DNA from 4 places in the Yokenella regensburgei genome. Region 4 is predicted to be linked to each of the others. Evidence: predicted binding sites of a transcription regulator. Region 4 holds the regulator's gene; each other region holds the start of a gene.
The links. The regulator PhoB, encoded in region 4, activates phosphate uptake and scavenging genes when phosphate is short. The targets are predictions, from matches to a motif close to CTGTCATAAAACTGNCNNAT.

Region 1: a site for PhoB is predicted at 1,217-1,236, ahead of uvrB (excinuclease ABC subunit UvrB). Genes of this name have one in related genera too.
Region 2: a site for PhoB is predicted at 2,062-2,081, ahead of glpT (glycerol-3-phosphate transporter). Genes of this name have one in related genera too.
Region 3: a site for PhoB is predicted at 1,680-1,699, ahead of C7387_RS10015 (phosphoethanolamine transferase). Genes of this name have one in related genera too.

What each region holds. Positions count from the first base shown of each region.
Region 1 is NZ_RBIZ01000003.1:2,080,687-2,084,901, reverse strand. It holds gene bioC (malonyl-ACP O-methyltransferase BioC) at 1-242, shown strand, start outside; gene bioD (dethiobiotin synthase) at 235-927, shown strand; gene uvrB (excinuclease ABC subunit UvrB) at 1,488-3,500, shown strand; gene pmrB (two-component system sensor histidine kinase PmrB) at 3,683-4,215, opposite strand, start outside.
Region 2 is NZ_RBIZ01000003.1:318,791-323,005, reverse strand. It holds gene glpQ (glycerophosphodiester phosphodiesterase) at 1-567, opposite strand, end outside; gene glpT (glycerol-3-phosphate transporter) at 580-1,932, opposite strand; gene glpA (anaerobic glycerol-3-phosphate dehydrogenase subunit A) at 2,209-3,831, shown strand; gene glpB (glycerol-3-phosphate dehydrogenase subunit GlpB) at 3,821-4,215, shown strand, end outside.
Region 3 is NZ_RBIZ01000003.1:2,044,541-2,048,755, forward strand. It holds gene C7387_RS10000 (anion transporter) at 1-657, opposite strand, end outside; gene mntR (manganese-binding transcriptional regulator MntR) at 654-1,127, opposite strand; gene mntS (manganase accumulation protein MntS) at 1,312-1,437, shown strand; gene C7387_RS10015 (phosphoethanolamine transferase) at 1,706-3,289, shown strand; gene ompX (outer membrane protein OmpX) at 3,352-3,867, opposite strand.
Region 4 is NZ_RBIZ01000007.1:103,933-108,147, reverse strand. It holds gene phoR (phosphate regulon sensor histidine kinase PhoR) at 319-1,614, opposite strand; gene phoB (phosphate response regulator transcription factor PhoB) at 1,636-2,325, opposite strand; gene sbcD (exonuclease subunit SbcD) at 2,512-3,711, shown strand; gene sbcC (exonuclease subunit SbcC) at 3,708-4,215, shown strand, end outside.

The DNA of each region.
Region 1 (4,215 bases), on a different contig from region 4:
TGGAGACGCTCTCAGCATGGCGGGGGCGTTCCAGGCTGGAATCCATCACCCTGAGCTTCCCTGACGCGATGAGCGCGATGCGTTCGCTTAAAGGCATTGGTGCCACCCATCTGCATGAAGGGCGTGCCAGCAGGCTTCTGACGCGACAAAAACTACAGGCGCTGCAGCTTGCATGGCCGCAGCACGGCGGGGGTTGCCCGCTGACTTACCATCTTTTCTGGGGAGTGATTGAACGTGACTGAACGTTATTTTGTCACCGGTACCGATACGGAAGTCGGGAAAACGGTCGCCAGCTGTGCGCTGCTGCAGGCCGCGAATCGTCTGGGACGGCGGACGGCGGGGTATAAGCCGGTCGCCTCCGGTAGTGAACAGACCGCCGAAGGGTTACGTAATAGCGATGCGCTGGCCTTGCAGCGAAATAGCGCGCTAGCGCTGCGTTATGAACAGGTGAACCCCTATACCTTCGGCGAACCGACTTCGCCGCATATTATCAGCGCCGATGAAGGGCGTCCCATTGAAGCCACGGTGCTTTCCGCTGGGTTACGGGCGCTTGAGAGTGACGCGGAGTGGGTGCTGGTTGAAGGTGCGGGGGGCTGGTACACACCGTTGTCACCGGTGCTGACATTTGCCGACTGGGTGCAGCAAGAACGCTTGCCGGTGATTCTGGTGGTTGGCGTTAAGCTTGGCTGTATTAACCATGCAGTGCTGACGGCCCAGGCAGTACTGCAGGCCGGTTTACATCTTGCAGGCTGGATTGCCAACGACGTGGTTCCACCCGGACGCCGACACGCAGAATATATGGCTACGCTAACGCGTATGTTGCCTGCGCCGCTGCTGGGAGAAATCCCGTGGATTGAAGGAGATGTTGCGCAAACTGACCTCGGTGGATATCTCGACCTTCAGCACCTGACCGCTACAAAATTGTAGAAATGTGAAGCAGATCGCGCATATATTCGCCAACGTCTAAAGCGAAAAAAACTCAAAAATTATCAATAATATTTTTTTATGTCCGGCGTTTCGCTGCCGGACCATTTTTGCCGTCAGGCGGGGGATATGGGCTGGAGACAGTTATCCACTATTCCTGTGGATAACCTTGTGTATTAGGGTTAGAAAACCTCTGGTAAACGAGAGAGCATGCGGCTTGCGACTGAATTGATGCGAAAGGCGGCTTTTGGATATTTTCTTTTTTAATTAATGAGTTAGATAAAAGCAATGCCTGTAAGAAAAGTGTCACCGGCTGCCACAAAAGTTTCATTACATACCTTGACAAATGTTAAACCAGAAAAAATTCTGGGGATAACCGATGCTGTCTGGTTTTTTATCCCGCCGTCACGAGAAATTGCCCGTTTGTCAGGCTGACGATGGGCGGGTAACACAAATACGATAATATGTTACTGTTTTTATATCCAGTATAAATGGTTGGCAAATTTATCTGCGACGAGTAAAATTAGTCACCTGCCAGTTCACTCCTTCACAGGTCGTTGTCCATGTCTAAACCGTTCAAACTTCATTCCGCGTTTCGCCCTTCAGGCGATCAGCCTGCGGCCATCGCCAAACTGAAAGAGGGTCTGGAGGACGGCCTGGCGCACCAGACGCTGCTCGGCGTAACGGGCTCAGGTAAAACCTTTACCATCGCTAACGTTATTGCCGATCTGCAGCGTCCTACTATGGTACTGGCGCCGAACAAAACGCTGGCGGCCCAGCTCTATGGCGAGATGAAGGAGTTCTTCCCGGAAAACGCGGTGGAGTATTTCGTCTCGTACTACGATTACTACCAGCCGGAAGCCTACGTACCGAGCTCGGATACCTTCATCGAGAAAGACGCCTCGGTGAACGAGCATATCGAACAGATGCGACTCTCTGCGACCAAGGCACTGTTAGAGCGCCGTGATGTAATCGTGGTGGCGTCGGTTTCAGCCATCTACGGCCTTGGCGATCCGGATCTGTATCTGAAAATGATGCTGCACCTGACGGTCGGGATGATTGTCGATCAGCGCAGTATCCTGCGACGTCTCACTGAGCTGCAGTACACCCGTAACGATCAGGCATTTCAGCGCGGGACCTTCCGTGTCCGCGGCGAAGTGATCGACGTCTTCCCGGCAGAGTCCGACGATCTGGCGCTACGCATTGAGCTTTTTGACGACGAAGTCGAGCGGCTGTCGTTGTTTGACCCGCTCACCGGCCATCTGGAGTCCGGCGTTCAGCGCTTCACCATCTACCCGAAAACGCACTACGTGACGCCACGCGAGCGTATTATTCAGGCGATGGAAGATATCAAAGTTGAGCTGGCAGACCGCCGCAAGGTGTTGCTTGCCAACAACAAGCTGCTGGAAGAGCAGCGCTTGAGCCAGCGTACTCAGTTCGATCTCGAGATGATGAACGAGCTCGGATACTGCTCCGGCATCGAAAACTATTCGCGCTTTCTCTCCGGCCGTGGTCCCGGCGAGCCGCCGCCGACGCTGTTTGATTACCTTCCGGCCGATGGTCTGCTGGTCATCGACGAATCCCACGTGACTATCCCGCAGATTGGCGGTATGTACCGTGGCGACCGGGCGCGTAAAGAGACGCTGGTGGAGTACGGTTTCCGCCTGCCTTCCGCGCTCGATAACCGTCCGCTGAAGTTTGAAGAGTTCGAAGCGCTGGCGCCGCAGTCGATTTATGTTTCGGCAACGCCGGGTAACTATGAACTGGATAAATCTGCGGGTGACGTGGTTGACCAGGTCGTGCGTCCAACCGGGCTTTTAGATCCGGTTATCGAAGTGCGCCCGGTGGCGACCCAGGTTGACGATCTGCTGTCAGAAATTCGCCAACGTGCGCTTATCAACGAACGCGTACTGGTGACGACACTGACCAAACGGATGGCGGAAGACTTAACCGAGTATCTTGAAGAACACGGCGAGCGGGTGCGCTATCTGCACTCGGATATCGACACCGTCGAGCGTATGGAAATCATCCGTGACCTGCGTCTGGGCGAGTTTGACGTCCTGGTTGGGATCAACCTGCTGCGAGAGGGTCTGGATATGCCTGAGGTCTCGCTGGTGGCGATCCTTGATGCCGATAAAGAGGGTTTCCTGCGTTCTGAACGTTCCTTGATCCAGACCATTGGTCGTGCGGCGCGTAACATCAACGGTAAAGCCATTCTGTACGGCGATAAAATCACTCCGTCAATGGCTAAGGCGATTGGCGAAACCGAACGTCGTCGCGAGAAACAGCAGCGCTATAACGAAGAGAACGGTATTGTGCCGCAGGGCCTCACCAAGAAGGTGGTCGATATTCTGGCACTGGGTGCGGGTCTGGCGAAAACCAAAGCGAAAGGGCGTGGTAAAGCGCGGATTGTAGAAGAAGATACCGTCGTGTTAACGCCGAAAGCGCTGCAGCAGAAAATCCACGAGCTGGAAGGGCAAATGATGCAGCATGCACAGAATCTCGAATTTGAAGAGGCGGCGCAGATCCGTGACCAGCTCCATCAGCTTCGCGATCTGTTTATCGCCGCATCGTAATTGTCTGGCTGATTCAGACAGACACAAAAATTAATGTTTGCTTAATCTTTTTCACGGAAACTCTCCGCATAACGATGTGGAGAGTTGCCATGAAATTAACCCAAATCCGAGAGCTTTTTGTCCTGCTGCTGGCGCTGTCGATTATTGCTGGCTTCAGCGTTAACTGGGTGCAGACTTTCTAATCAACGGCTCAGCGGGGGGAACCGCACCCACGCCCGGGCACCCGGACCAGGCCTGCGGTTGGTCAGGAAGAACTTCGCATCATGCAGCTGCGCAATACGCGAAACAATACTTAATCCAAGACCAATTCCACCAAAGCGGCTATCCATACGCACGAAGGCTTTGCTGAGTTCACCGCTCTTGGCTTCATCAATGCCTGGCCCTTCATCTTCAACAACCAGCACCGCACCCGCTTCATAATCAATGGTCAGCGTAATGAGCGATCCTTCCGGGCTGTAGCGGTGGGCGTTTTCCACCAGATTGCGTAACAGCACCCGCACCAGCGTCGCGTCGCCTTTTAGCGTTGCACTGCGTGGCGTGGTGACTATCTGCAATTTTTGCTTGCGCAGTGCGAGCACGCGCTCTAGTTCGTCCTGCTCTGGCTCTACCACATCGGTGGCTAAATTCACCGTCTGGTAACTACCGGCCGAAAATGATTGCCCAACGCGTGCCAGCTGCAGGAGCTGAGAGATGCTCTCCGTCATCTGATCCAGGC
Region 2 (4,215 bases), on a different contig from region 4:
CACTTCCAGGGTTTTAGTAGCGATGTCTTTGCCTTCCTGGTGGTGGAACCACGGTGCTTTAATTTCCGGGTAGATACCAATATTTTTGCCGGTAGAGTGGTTCAGCCCCTGCACAAATTCGATCTCTTCTTCGAAGGTGTGCACGCGGAAGTCAGATTTCCCCATCGGGAAACGTCCCGGATAGGTCTGCACTTTTTTACCATCAACGATATCGAAACCTTCGGTGAACTTCAGCGATTTGATTTCCGCAAGCGTGAAGTCGATAGCGTAGTAACGCCCGTCCTTACGGGCGCGATTCGGAAAACGTTCAGCAACATCGGTCACGCGATCCAGGTAGTGGTCATGCAGCACCACCAGATGGTCATCCTTGGTCATGACCAGATCCTGCTCAAGGTAGTCAGCACCCTGCGCGTAGGCCATCGCTTTCGCCGGGAGCGTATGCTCCGGCAGGTAGCCGCTGGCGCCACGGTGGGCAATGACAATTTTTTCCGCGGCTACCGCGTTGAAACTCGCGGCAGCCCCCGCCAGCAACAGGCTGGCGGTTAATACGCTAATCGTTGTTTTCATTTATTTTCCTTGTTATGCGCGTTTAGCCTGCATTTCAGCGTGATGACGTTTTTCACCCAGCATGACCACAATCAGCAGCAGAACAGCCAGTACGCTACCACCAATCATCACCATGAAACCGCCGTCCCAGCCGAAGAAGTCAACGGTGTAACCCACAATGGCGCTGGCCGCGACCGAGCCACCGAGATAACCAAACAGACCGGTGAAGCCCGCCGCTGTCCCCGCCGCTTTCTTCGGTGCCAGTTCAAGCGCATGCAGACCGATAAGCATGACCGGGCCATAAATCAGGAAGCCAATCACAATCATACAAATCATGTCGACGTTCGGATTACCCGGCGGGTTCAGCCAGTACACCACGGTAGCAATCGTCACCAGGGTCATGAAGAACACACCGGTGGCACCACGGTTACCTTTAAACACTTTGTCCGACATCCAGCCACAGAGCAGCGTCCCCGGGATCCCGGCATATTCATACAGGAAATAGGCCCAGGAGGATTTATCCAGCGCGAAGTGCTTCACTTCTTTCAGGTAGGTCGGTGACCAGTCGAGGATGCCGTAACGCAGCAGATAAACGAACACGTTCGCCACCGCGATGTACCACAGCAGTTTGTTCGGCAGGATGTACTGCATGAAGATCTGTTTTGCGGTCAGTTCTTCTTCATTTTTGTCGCTGTAGTCATCCGGGTAGTCGTTTTTGTACTCTTCGATTGGCGGCAGACCGCAGGACTGCGGGGTATCACGCATCAGCGCAAAGGCAATAATCGCCACCAGAATGGCACCGAAGGCCGGCATGTACAGCGCCGCTTTCCAGTCGTTAAACCACGCCATACCGAGCAGGAACAGCAGCGGCGGAATACCACCACCGACGTTGTGCGCGCAGTTCCAGACCGAAACAATCCCACCACGCTCTTTCTGCGACCACCAGTGAACCATGGTACGTCCGCACGGCGGCCACCCCATTCCCTGGAACCAACCACAAAGGAACAGTAAAGCAAACATAATCATGATGCTGGAAGTAGCCCAGGGCACAAAGCCCATCACCAGCATCACCAGCGCGGCCAGAATCAGACCCGCTGGCAGGAAAATGCGCGGATTCGAGCGGTCAGAGACCGACCCCATGATGAATTTCGAAAATCCGTAAGCAATGGAGATACCGGAGAGTGCAAAACCGAGATCGCCACGAGAAAATCCTTGCTCGACCAGGTACGGCATAGCAAGGGCAAAGTTCTTACGCACCAGATAGTACGCGGCATAACCAAAAAATATTCCCAGGAAAATTTGCCAACGCATGCGGCGATAAAGCGGGTCGACCTGTGCATCCGGTACTCGCGCTTTATGCGGTGCGGGTTTAAAAATGCTCAACATACTAGCCTCCGTGGCCATACTTTGTCTGACGTGATAACCCTCTAATAGAAAAGGAAATTTAAGAGGGCTTATTTTGTGGCGGCGATGGTATGAGAAATACGATGTCGTTACTGTGAAACATCGCACATATTGTTACAGAATTATGACAATAAGTTCCTAAATGCGCATGAAATCACGTTCCGTTTTCGTTTTTTGCTCGAATATGCTCGAAATCAAACAATCCATATTTTTTATGTGGCTAAATGGCTAAAACGAAAATGGTGAAGGACGATGATGATGCCCATGACGTGTGAAAACGATGTCATTATTATTGGCGGGGGAGCCACCGGGGCGGGGATTGCTCGCGACTGCGCGCTGCGCGGCTTACGTGCCGTGCTGGTAGAGCGTTTCGATATCGCCACGGGGGCGACCGGACGTAACCACGGCCTGCTGCACAGCGGTGCCCGTTACGCGGTGACCGATAACGAATCTGCCCGCGAATGTATTGCCGAAAACCAGATCCTCAAACGCATCGCCCGCCACTGCGTTGAGCCGACCAACGGTCTGTTTATCACCCTGCCGGAAGATGACCTCGCCTTTCAAAGCACCTTCATCAACGCCTGCCGGGAAGCTGGGATCGATGCCCAGGCGCTGTCCCCGGCCGAAGCCCGCCGCATTGAACCGGCGGTGAACCCGGCGCTCATCGGCGCGGTGAAAGTGCCTGATGGCACCGTCGATCCTTTCCGCCTCACCGCCGCCAACATGCTGGATGCCCGCGAGCACGGCGCCACCATCCTCACCGGCTGCGAAGTGACCGGCCTGATACGCGAAGGCGACCGCGTGTGCGGCGTGCACCTGTGGAACCACCACTCCGGAGAGAAGCTCACCCTGCGCGCGGCGGTGGTGGTTAACGCCGCCGGGATCTGGGGACAGCGCATCGCCGAATATGCCGACCTCAGCATCCGCATGTTCCCGGCGAAAGGCTCGCTGCTGATCCTTGACCATCGTATTAATCAGCACGTCATCAACCGCTGCCGTAAGCCCGCCGACGCCGATATTCTGGTGCCCGGCGATACCATCTCGCTCATCGGCACCACCTCACTGCACATTGATTACAAAGATATCGACGATAACCGGGTATCACCGGAAGAGGTTGATATTCTGCTGCGCGAAGGCGAGAAGCTGGCACCTGTGATGGGGCAAACCCGCGTACTGCGCGCCTATTCCGGCGTGCGTCCGCTGGTGGCAAGCGATGACGACCCAAGCGGTCGTAACGTCAGCCGTGGCATTGTCCTGCTCGATCACGCAAAACGTGACGGCATGGAGGGTTTCATCACCATCACCGGCGGCAAACTGATGACCTATCGTCTGATGGCCGAGTGGGCCACGGACGCCATCAGCCGCAAGCTGGGTAATACCGCCGCCTGCACCACCGCCGAGCGTCCGCTGCCCGGCTCCCAGGAGCCGGCGGAAGCCACGCTGAAGAAAATTATCTCACTGCCTACGCCACTTCGCGGATCGGCGGTATACCGCCATGGCGATCGTACCCCGGCATGGCTGGGGGATACCCGCCAGACCCGCAGCGTTGTCTGCGAGTGCGAAGCGGTGACCGCCGGTGAAGTGCAGTACGCGGTGGAAAATCTGGCGGTGAATAACCTTATCGACCTGCGTCGCCGCACCCGCGTGGGGATGGGCACCTGCCAGGGTGAGCTCTGCGCCTGCCGCGCGGCGGGGCTGCTTCAGCGTTTTAACGTCACCACGCCCGCACAGTCGCTGACGCAGCTTTCGCAATTCCTCAACGAACGCTGGAAAGGTGTGCAGCCGGTCGCCTGGGGCGATGCGCTGCGCGAAAGCGAATTTACTCGCTGGGTATATCTCGGTTTATGCGGCCTGCAGAAGGAACATCAGGATGAAATTTGACACGGTCATTATCGGCGGCGGCCTCGCCGGGTTGCTCTGCGGGCTAACCCTTAACCAGCAAGGCCTGCGCACCGCTATCGTCAGCCGTGGGCAGAGCGCGCTGCACTTCTCTTCTGGCTCGCTCGATTTACTGACCGCATTGCCGGATGGCGAAACGGTCACCGATACTGCCGCCGGGCTTGCTGAGCTCGCCATTCAGATGCCGGACCACCCTTACACCCGCCTCGGCGCTGAAGCGGTGATGCAGTACGCCCATGCCACTGAACAGCTTCTCGCCGAATGCGGTATCGAGATGCACGGCAGCGCGACGCGCGCCCATCAACGCATCACACCGCTTGGTACCACCCGCAGCGCCTGGCTAAGCCCGGCGGAGGTGCCGGTGAT
Region 3 (4,215 bases), on a different contig from region 4:
CATCTCCAGGGCAACGAGGAACACCACGTACAAACCCAGACAGCTCCACACCAGCCGCGGCGACCACTCCGGCGTGCGGTCACTGCTCTGAAAACGCAGCGCTTTCGCCGGGAAACAGAACCAGCACAGCACCAGCAACGTCAGCATCATCGCCAGCGCTAACGGCAGCATCTGGCCGATAAACGCAGTAAAAGAGAGTCCGGAACGCCCCCACAGCAGGATGTTTTGCGGGTTGCCAATGGGCGTCAGCAGCGAGCCAGCGTTCACCGCCAGCGCTTCGAAAATGATGATCCGATTGACCGGCAGCGCGCACCACTTCTTTAGCGTGATGGTCAGCGGCACCACGATAAACAGCGCTACATCATTGGTCAGAAAGGTCGACAGCAGCGCGGCGGCCAGCAGCATAAATATCGCCAGCTGGCGTTCGGTGACAAATCGGCGGGCCATTCTGCGGCCCAGTACATCAAAATAGCCGCTTTGTTCAACGCCTTTGGTGAGCAGCATTAACCCGCTCAGGGTGATAATGGTGTGCCAGTCGATGGCGGCCGGCCAGCGAGAAGGGGCGAAGGGAACCAGAAAACTCAGCAGGACGCCAATGATAATCAGCAGGTGCAGAAAGCGATCGCGCGCCAGGGCGCGCAAAATCGGCAGACTCATTCAGCGTTATGCCCGTGTTTTTCGTTGTAGCGACGGAACACTTCCAGCGTTTCCTCGCAGACGTGGTGCTCTACCCCTTCCGCATCGCGGCGGGCATTTTCCGGGCTGACGCCGATGGTCAGCAGGAAAGTTTCAACTATCTGGTGGCGTTCACGGCTGGCCTGCGCCAGCTTCTCCCCTTCCGGGGTCAGGAATACGCCGCGCCACGGGATCTGTTCAATCAGGCCAACACCGGCCAGACGCTTGAGCATTTTAGCAACCGTCGGCTGGGAAACCCCAAGACGCGCCGCCATATCGACCTGGCGTGCTTCTCCGGATTCATGGATGAGGTCAGAGATCAACTCAACGTAATCATCAATCAGCTCGCGACGATGCGCTTCACGCACCTGACGAAAGCCTTCAACATGCTCTTCAACATTAACCAACTGCGTCACTTTTTTTGTTATTGGCTTACCTTCGCGACGGCTCATCGTGCTTCCTCATCAGTGTGGCGCGGCCTCGCACCCTATAAAGGACGACCATTGTATAGGATCGTGCTCTGAGCACAAAAAATTAACGTCTTAGCCATAGCTATAAGATATAGCCTGTGCTATATCTGTATACAACACGAACATCCTTCAGGGAGTGAAGGACCAGAAATGACAGGAGGCAATCATGAACGAAATGAAGAGGTGCTTAAGCGTGTTTACTCATTCTCCCTTTAAAGTCCGGCTGATGCTGCTGAACATGTTGTGCGACTACTTCAACAACAAACCGCAGCAGGACAAACCTTCCCACTAACGCGGCGTCGCGGTACGCCGCTTCATTTTATTGTCACAAAACCCTGCCACACTGCGCTGTTGCGCCCAATATCCGCGCCTTTTTTCCGGATTTGTAATCTTTCTCGCAAAACAATTCGTTATGAGTAGTTGACCTTCACATTCACAGGCTCTATCTTCGTGCCATCCTGCACCACTTGCGAACTTCTCACCTTTTTTTTCGCGCTGTCACGGCAGGTTTGAACCCTTGACGCCAGGGGAAGCACATGGCGTTTTTATGATAGCGACCTATGAATTTAACCCTGAAAGACTCACTTGCGGCCCGCGGCGTAAAATTATGCCCGTGGACGGGATTCTACATTTTACAATCTCTGCTGATTAACCTTGCGCTGGGCTATCCGTTCAGCGTGCTGTATACCCTCGCCTTTACCTGCGTGCTGCAGCTACTGTGGCGCAGCTTCCCTCGCGTGCAGAAGGGGGTGATTGGTATTTATTCATTGCTCGGTGCCTTATATTTCCCGTTTGCTCAGGCCTACGGCGCGCCTAATTTCAACACCCTGCTGGCGCTGCACTCCACCAATATGGAGGAGTCGACGGAAATTCTGACGATTTTCCCGTGGTACAGCTATTTTGTTGGCGTGTTTATTTTTGTCATGGGCGTCATTGCCGTGCGTCGCAAAATTGGCGAACCGCAGCCGTGGGGAAAGTTACAGACGCTGGCGCTGCTGTTCAGCGTTGGAACCTTTTTTGTCCAGCCGGTGCAAAATCTTGCCTGGGGTGGCGTGTTTAAGCTTATCGATTCTGGTTACCCGGCGTTTCGCTTCGTGAAAGATGTGGTGGTGAATAATAACGAAGTGCTGGATGAGCAGGCGCGAATGGCGCAGCTTTCCGGTATGAAAGACACCTGGACCATTACTGCCGTGAAGCCGAAATACCATACCTACGTAGTAGTTATCGGCGAGAGTGCGCGCCGTGACGCCATGGGTGCGTTCGGTGGTCACTGGGACAACACCCCGTTTGCCAGTTCGGTGAATGGCTATCTGTTTACCGACTACATCGCCGCCAGCGGCTCGACGCAAAAATCGCTCGGCCTGACGCTCAACCGCGTTGTCGATGGCAAACCGCAGTATCAGGATAACTTCGTGACGCTTGCCAACCGCGCGGGCTTCCAGACCTGGTGGTTCTCAAACCAGGGGCAGATTGGTGAATATGATACCGCCATCGCCAGTATCGCTAAACGCGCTGACGAAGTGCATTTCCTGAAAAGCGGTGATTTTGAAGCGGATAAAAATACCCGTGATGACGCCCTGTTAAAGATGACTTCGCAGGTGCTCTCTACCCAGCGTACTCAGCCGCAGATGATCGTATTGCACCTGATGGGCTCTCATCCGCAGGCCTGCGACCGTACTCAGGGGAAATACGCCGAGTTCGTCCAGTCGAAAGAGACCTCCTGCTATCTCTACACCATGACGCAAACCGACGACCTGCTGGCGAAGCTTTACGATCAACTGCGCAACTCGGGCGACAGCTTCTCGCTGGTCTATTTCTCCGATCACGGACTGGCGTTTAAGGAACGCGGCAAAGAGGTGCAGTATCTGGCTCACGACGACCAGTTCCAGCAGAACTTCCAGGTCCCGTTTATGGTGCTCTCAAGCGACGATAAAGCACATCGCATTATCAAAGCACGCCGTTCAGCCAACGACTTCCTGAGCTTCTTCTCACAGTGGACCGGGATCAAAACGCAAGAAATTACTAGCGGCTATCCCTTCATCTCGAACAAGAAGGCCCCACCGGTTTACATCACCAACTTCAAGCTGCAGAAAGTGGATTACAACCACCTCGGCACCGACATCTTCACCACCAACAGTCGATAACCCCGAATCGCAGCCAAAAAAAATCCGCCTCAAGGGCGGATTTTTTATTATCACCGAAGTGATTAGAAACGGTAACCAACGCCTGCGATCCAGGTGCCAACGTCAACGTTACGAATACGAGACTGCTCGTAGGAGAAGTCCAGTGCAACGTTTTCGATCGGGTTGAACTGCAGACCAGCACCGTAGGAGAAACCGTAGTCGCTGGTGTCAGATTTGCTGTTCGGGAAATCAGTTGCCTGGAATTTACCGTAGCCCAGACCGATTACGCCGTAGATGCTAGCCCAATCGTTGATACGGTAAGCCGGACCGGCAGTGATACCGTAGTACTGGCCTTTGTTATACACGCCGTCTTCGGTACGATTTTTTTCAGTGTAAGTAAAGGAACCGATAACACCCAGCGGGTTGCTGTCGTCGAACTCGTAACGGTATTTCAGGTTGAAACCGCCAGCTTTGTTAGCAACGCCCTGCATATCGCTCTGAGCGTAACCACCAGTAACGGTAGAAGTACCTGCAACAGCAGAACCTGCGGAGAAAGCCATAACTACGGCCAGTGCTGAAAGACATGCAATTTTTTTCATAACCACCTCAAATGTGCTTCAAGTAAATCCTAAGTTTTAAATATAACAAAAATTGTTAAGAAACTCTTTCCACTTTGCGCTGTCAAAGGGGTCATTTCATGTAACTAAACGTTTCCACTACTGACTATCCCTTTCAAAAAACAGCGATTTTGCCGAAGAATACGCCATTATGCGGCGCTGATCACGCACCCTTCATCCAGAAAATTCCTAAAACCGTAGCACAAAAGTCCACACGGGGGCCAAAATTGTACGGATTTCCGGCTCTATATTTTTCAACAATTGTTAAACCGCCCTGCCGTTATTCATTTACACTGGCAGTTTTACTTCCTTTGACAAAAGCTGACAGGA
Region 4 (4,215 bases):
AGCGGGATATTCTCCCGGATACGCGTAGCGAAGCATTGTTTTTGGTATTACTACGCGAATGCAGTTGGGATAAACCAGCATGAGGCGCAATTTAAACGCTTATAACGTTTTAAAGCAAGGAGGGATCGTAAAACCAGATGATTATGCTAATACTAATTTTCGCAATGGGATTATCTACCAGTTTTACAAAAAACATGTGGCTAATCATGCGAACAAAAAACAATCAGACGTTCATAAATACAGCGCTAAAAAATGAACTGCAAAGCAAACAGACCAGCCGAAGCTGGTCTGTGGAAAGTTAACCTGACAAGCGTCGATTCAGGCGCTGTTTTTGGCAATTAAACGTTCCGGAAGCAGGAAGCTAAAACGCGTCCCCTTGCCCAGGGTACTTTCAATTTCCAGGCGACTGTCGTGATGATTTACCGCATGTTTCACTATCGCCAGCCCCAGACCGCTGCCCCCGGTTTGCCGCGAACGCGCCTTATCAACACGGTAGAAGCGCTCGGTCAGGCGCGGAATGTGCTCCGGCGCAATCCCCGGGCCGTTGTCCTCCACGCTAAACAGCGCGCCGTGCGGTGCCCGTTGCCAGCGCACGGTTATCTCCGTGCCCGGAGGCGTGTGATTGATAGCGTTATACACCAGGTTGGATACCGCGCTACGCAGCTGCTCGTCGTTGCCCATCACCCGCAGGGAATCATCAATCTCAAAATGCAGCGTATGCTTTTTCTGACTGAGGGTCTGGGCTTCGCGCTCCACCACCCGCAGCATCATCGGCATATCAATACGATCGCTCAGCGCCATCATCGGTGCCGCTTCAATTTTTGACAGAGTCAGCAGTTGTTTAACCAACCCTTCCATCCGGTGAGTCTGTTCACGCATGGTATGCAGCGCTTTTTCACGCGTTGCACCTTCCAGCGTTTGCTCCTGCATCATCTCCAGATAGCCCTGTAATACGGTCAACGGTGTACGCAGCTCATGGCTGACGTTGGCAAAGAAGTTGCGCCGCGCACCTTCCAGCTGGTGCATCTGGGTCACGTCACGCGCCACCATCAGCCACTGATGCTCGCTGTACGGCATCACGCGAATTTCCAGATGACGACCATTATTCAGAACCAGATTCAACGGCTTTGAGAAATCACGATGTTTGAGGTGCTGAGCAAATTCCGGATAGCGCAGCAGGTTGAGGATATTTTGTCCGTTATCGTCCGGCCAGCGCAGCCCCAGCAGCTGTTGGGCCAGTCCGTTACACCAGAAGATAGCGCCTTCTCCGTTGGTCAGTACCACCGCATCCGGCAGCGACTCGGCACCGCTACGAAAGCGCTTGATCAGACTCCCCAGCTCACGGCGACGTTTTTTGTTACGCATCTGCATCTGATGCAGACCGTACAGCAGTGGCTCCCAGCTGCCTCGTCCCGGCGGCGGCGTCATGCTGCGATCAACCCATAACCACCAGGAAAGACGTAATAAATTCCAGAAATGCCAGATAAGCAGCCCGGTTACCGCCGCCAGTAAAAACCACGGCAAATAACCAAAAAATGCCCCGAGAATAAAGGCTGGGATACAACATAAGCAAAGCTCAAGCGCCAGCCTTCTCCATGACAGCCGTTCCAGCACGGGTCATACTCCTGTCAAATTTTAGAAACGGGCAGAAAAACGATATCCCGTACCGCGTACAGTTTGCACCATACGGTCGTGGCCGCTGTGCTCCAGCGCCTTACGCAGGCGGCGAATATGCACATCAACCGTTCTGTCTTCGACATACACGTTCGTTCCCCAGACGTGGTTCAGCAGTTGTTCGCGGCTATAAACACGCTCGGGATGCGTCATAAAGAAGTGTAATAACTTAAATTCTGTCGGCCCCATGTCCAGCGGATTTTCACCGGTCATGACGCGATGCGAAGTGGGATCGAGGCTCAGCCCCTGCATCTCAATTACCTCTTCCACCGCCATCGGTGAAATGCGGCGCATCACGGCTTTAATTCGGGCGACTAACTCTTTCGGCGAGAACGGTTTGGTAATGTAGTCATCCGCTCCGGTTTCCAGCCCCCGCACACGATCCTCTTCTTCCCCGCGCGCGGTCAGCATCATCACCGGAATATCACGCGTCATGGCTTCACGCTTGATATGTTTGATGAACTGTAACCCCGAACCACCCGGCAACATCCAGTCGAGCAGAATCAGATCTGGCCAGGGCTCATTGAGTTGATTCACGGCACTGTCATAATCTTCTGCTTCAACGGGTTGAAAGCCATTTTGCTCCAGAACGAAGCACACCATTTCGCGGATTGGAGCCTCATCTTCAACGACCAGAATTCGTCTCGCCATTATTTACCCTGTGATTTTTTAGTAGCAATTATAGAGTGCGGCGCCATTATGCGTCAGATTTGTGACAGATTTATGAAAAAGATGACCGACAGATGATACCTCTGCGGAGGCTTTATGACAGCCATCGACCCCACCGTATCTGAATGTTTATAATCTCCTTTATGCTTTTTTTGCTACGGAACCGCTATGCGCATCATTCATACCTCTGACTGGCATCTGGGCCAGAACTTTTACAGCAAGAGCCGGGCTCCAGAACACGAGGCCTTCCTCGACTGGCTGCTGCAAACGGCCGAAGCCCGTGAGGTGGATGCCATTATTGTGGCAGGTGACATCTTTGATACCGGTTCGCCGCCAAGCTACGCCCGCGAGCTGTACAACCGTTTTGTCGTCAAGCTACAGCAAACCGGCTGTCACCTGGTGGTGCTGGCGGGTAACCATGATTCCGTCGCCACGCTCAATGAATCACGCGATATTCTCGCCTTCCTTAATACGACCGTTGTCGCAAGCGCGGGCTGTCCACCCTGTGAGCTTATCCGCCGCGACGGCAGCGTGGGGGCCATTCTCTGCCCGGTGCCGTTCCTGCGCCCGCGCGATGTGGTCGTGAGCCAGGCCGGGCATTCTGCCCAGGAAAAACAGCACACGTTGCTTGCCGCAATCACCGATTACTACCAGCAACAATATGAGGCTGCGGTTGTGCTGCGCGGCGACCGCACGCTGCCGATTATTGCCAGCGGCCACCTGACCACCGTCGGTGCCAGCAAAAGTGACGCGGTACGCGACATCTATATAGGCACTCTCGATGCCTTCCCGGCGCAGAACTTCCCACCGGCGGACTACATCGCCCTCGGACATATTCACCGGGCGCAGAAAATTGGCGGCAGCGAGCACATTCGCTACTGCGGCTCACCGATTGCGCTGAGCTTCGACGAAACCGGTAAAAGCAAAAGCGTGCATCTGGTGAACTTCGACGCAGGTAAACTTGCCAGCGTCGAGACCCTTGACGTGCCGGTCACCCAACCGCTGGCGGTGCTGAAAGGTGATTTCGCCAGCGTCAGCGATCAGCTCGCCCGCTGGCCAGAAACGTCGGAAGCCGTCACTTGGCTTGATATCGAAATCAACAGCGAAGAGTACCTGCACGACCTGCAGCGTAAAATTCAGGCCCAGACGGAGGCACTTGCGGTTGAGGTCCTGCTGATCCGCCGCAGCCGCGAGCAGCGGGAGCGCATTATCGCAGGCGAACAGCGCGAAACCCTGAGTGAACTCAAAGTTGAAGAGGTCTTTGCCCGCCGCCTCGCACTGGAAGAATTTGACGACGGTCAGCAGGGTCGCCTGCACCAGCTTTTCGACGATACCCTGCAAAGCCTCTCCGGGGAGGAAAACGTATGAAAATCCTCAGCCTGCGCTTAAAAAACCTCAACTCGCTGAAAGGCGAATGGAAAATTGATTTCACCGCCGAGCCGTTCGCCAGCAACGGTCTGTTTGCCATCACCGGCCCGACCGGGGCCGGAAAAACCACATTGCTCGATGCCATCTGCCTCGCGCTGTACCATGAAACACCGCGTCTTAATACCGTCTCACAGTCGCAAAACGATCTGATGACCCGCGATACCGCCGAGTGTCTGGCCGAGGTGGAATTTGAGGTGAAAGGCACCGGCTATCGCGCCTTCTGGAGCCAGAACCGGGCGCGTAACCAGCCCGATGGCAACCTGCAGGCACCGCGCGTTGAGCTGGCGCGTACTGAAGACGGCAAGATCCTTGCGGATAAAGTGAAAGACAAGCTGGAGCTTACCGCCACGCTCACCGGGCTCGACTACGGTCGCTTTACCCGCTCGATGCTGCTGTCGCAGGGGCAGTTTGCCGCTTTCCTCAATGCCAAACCGAAAGAGCGCG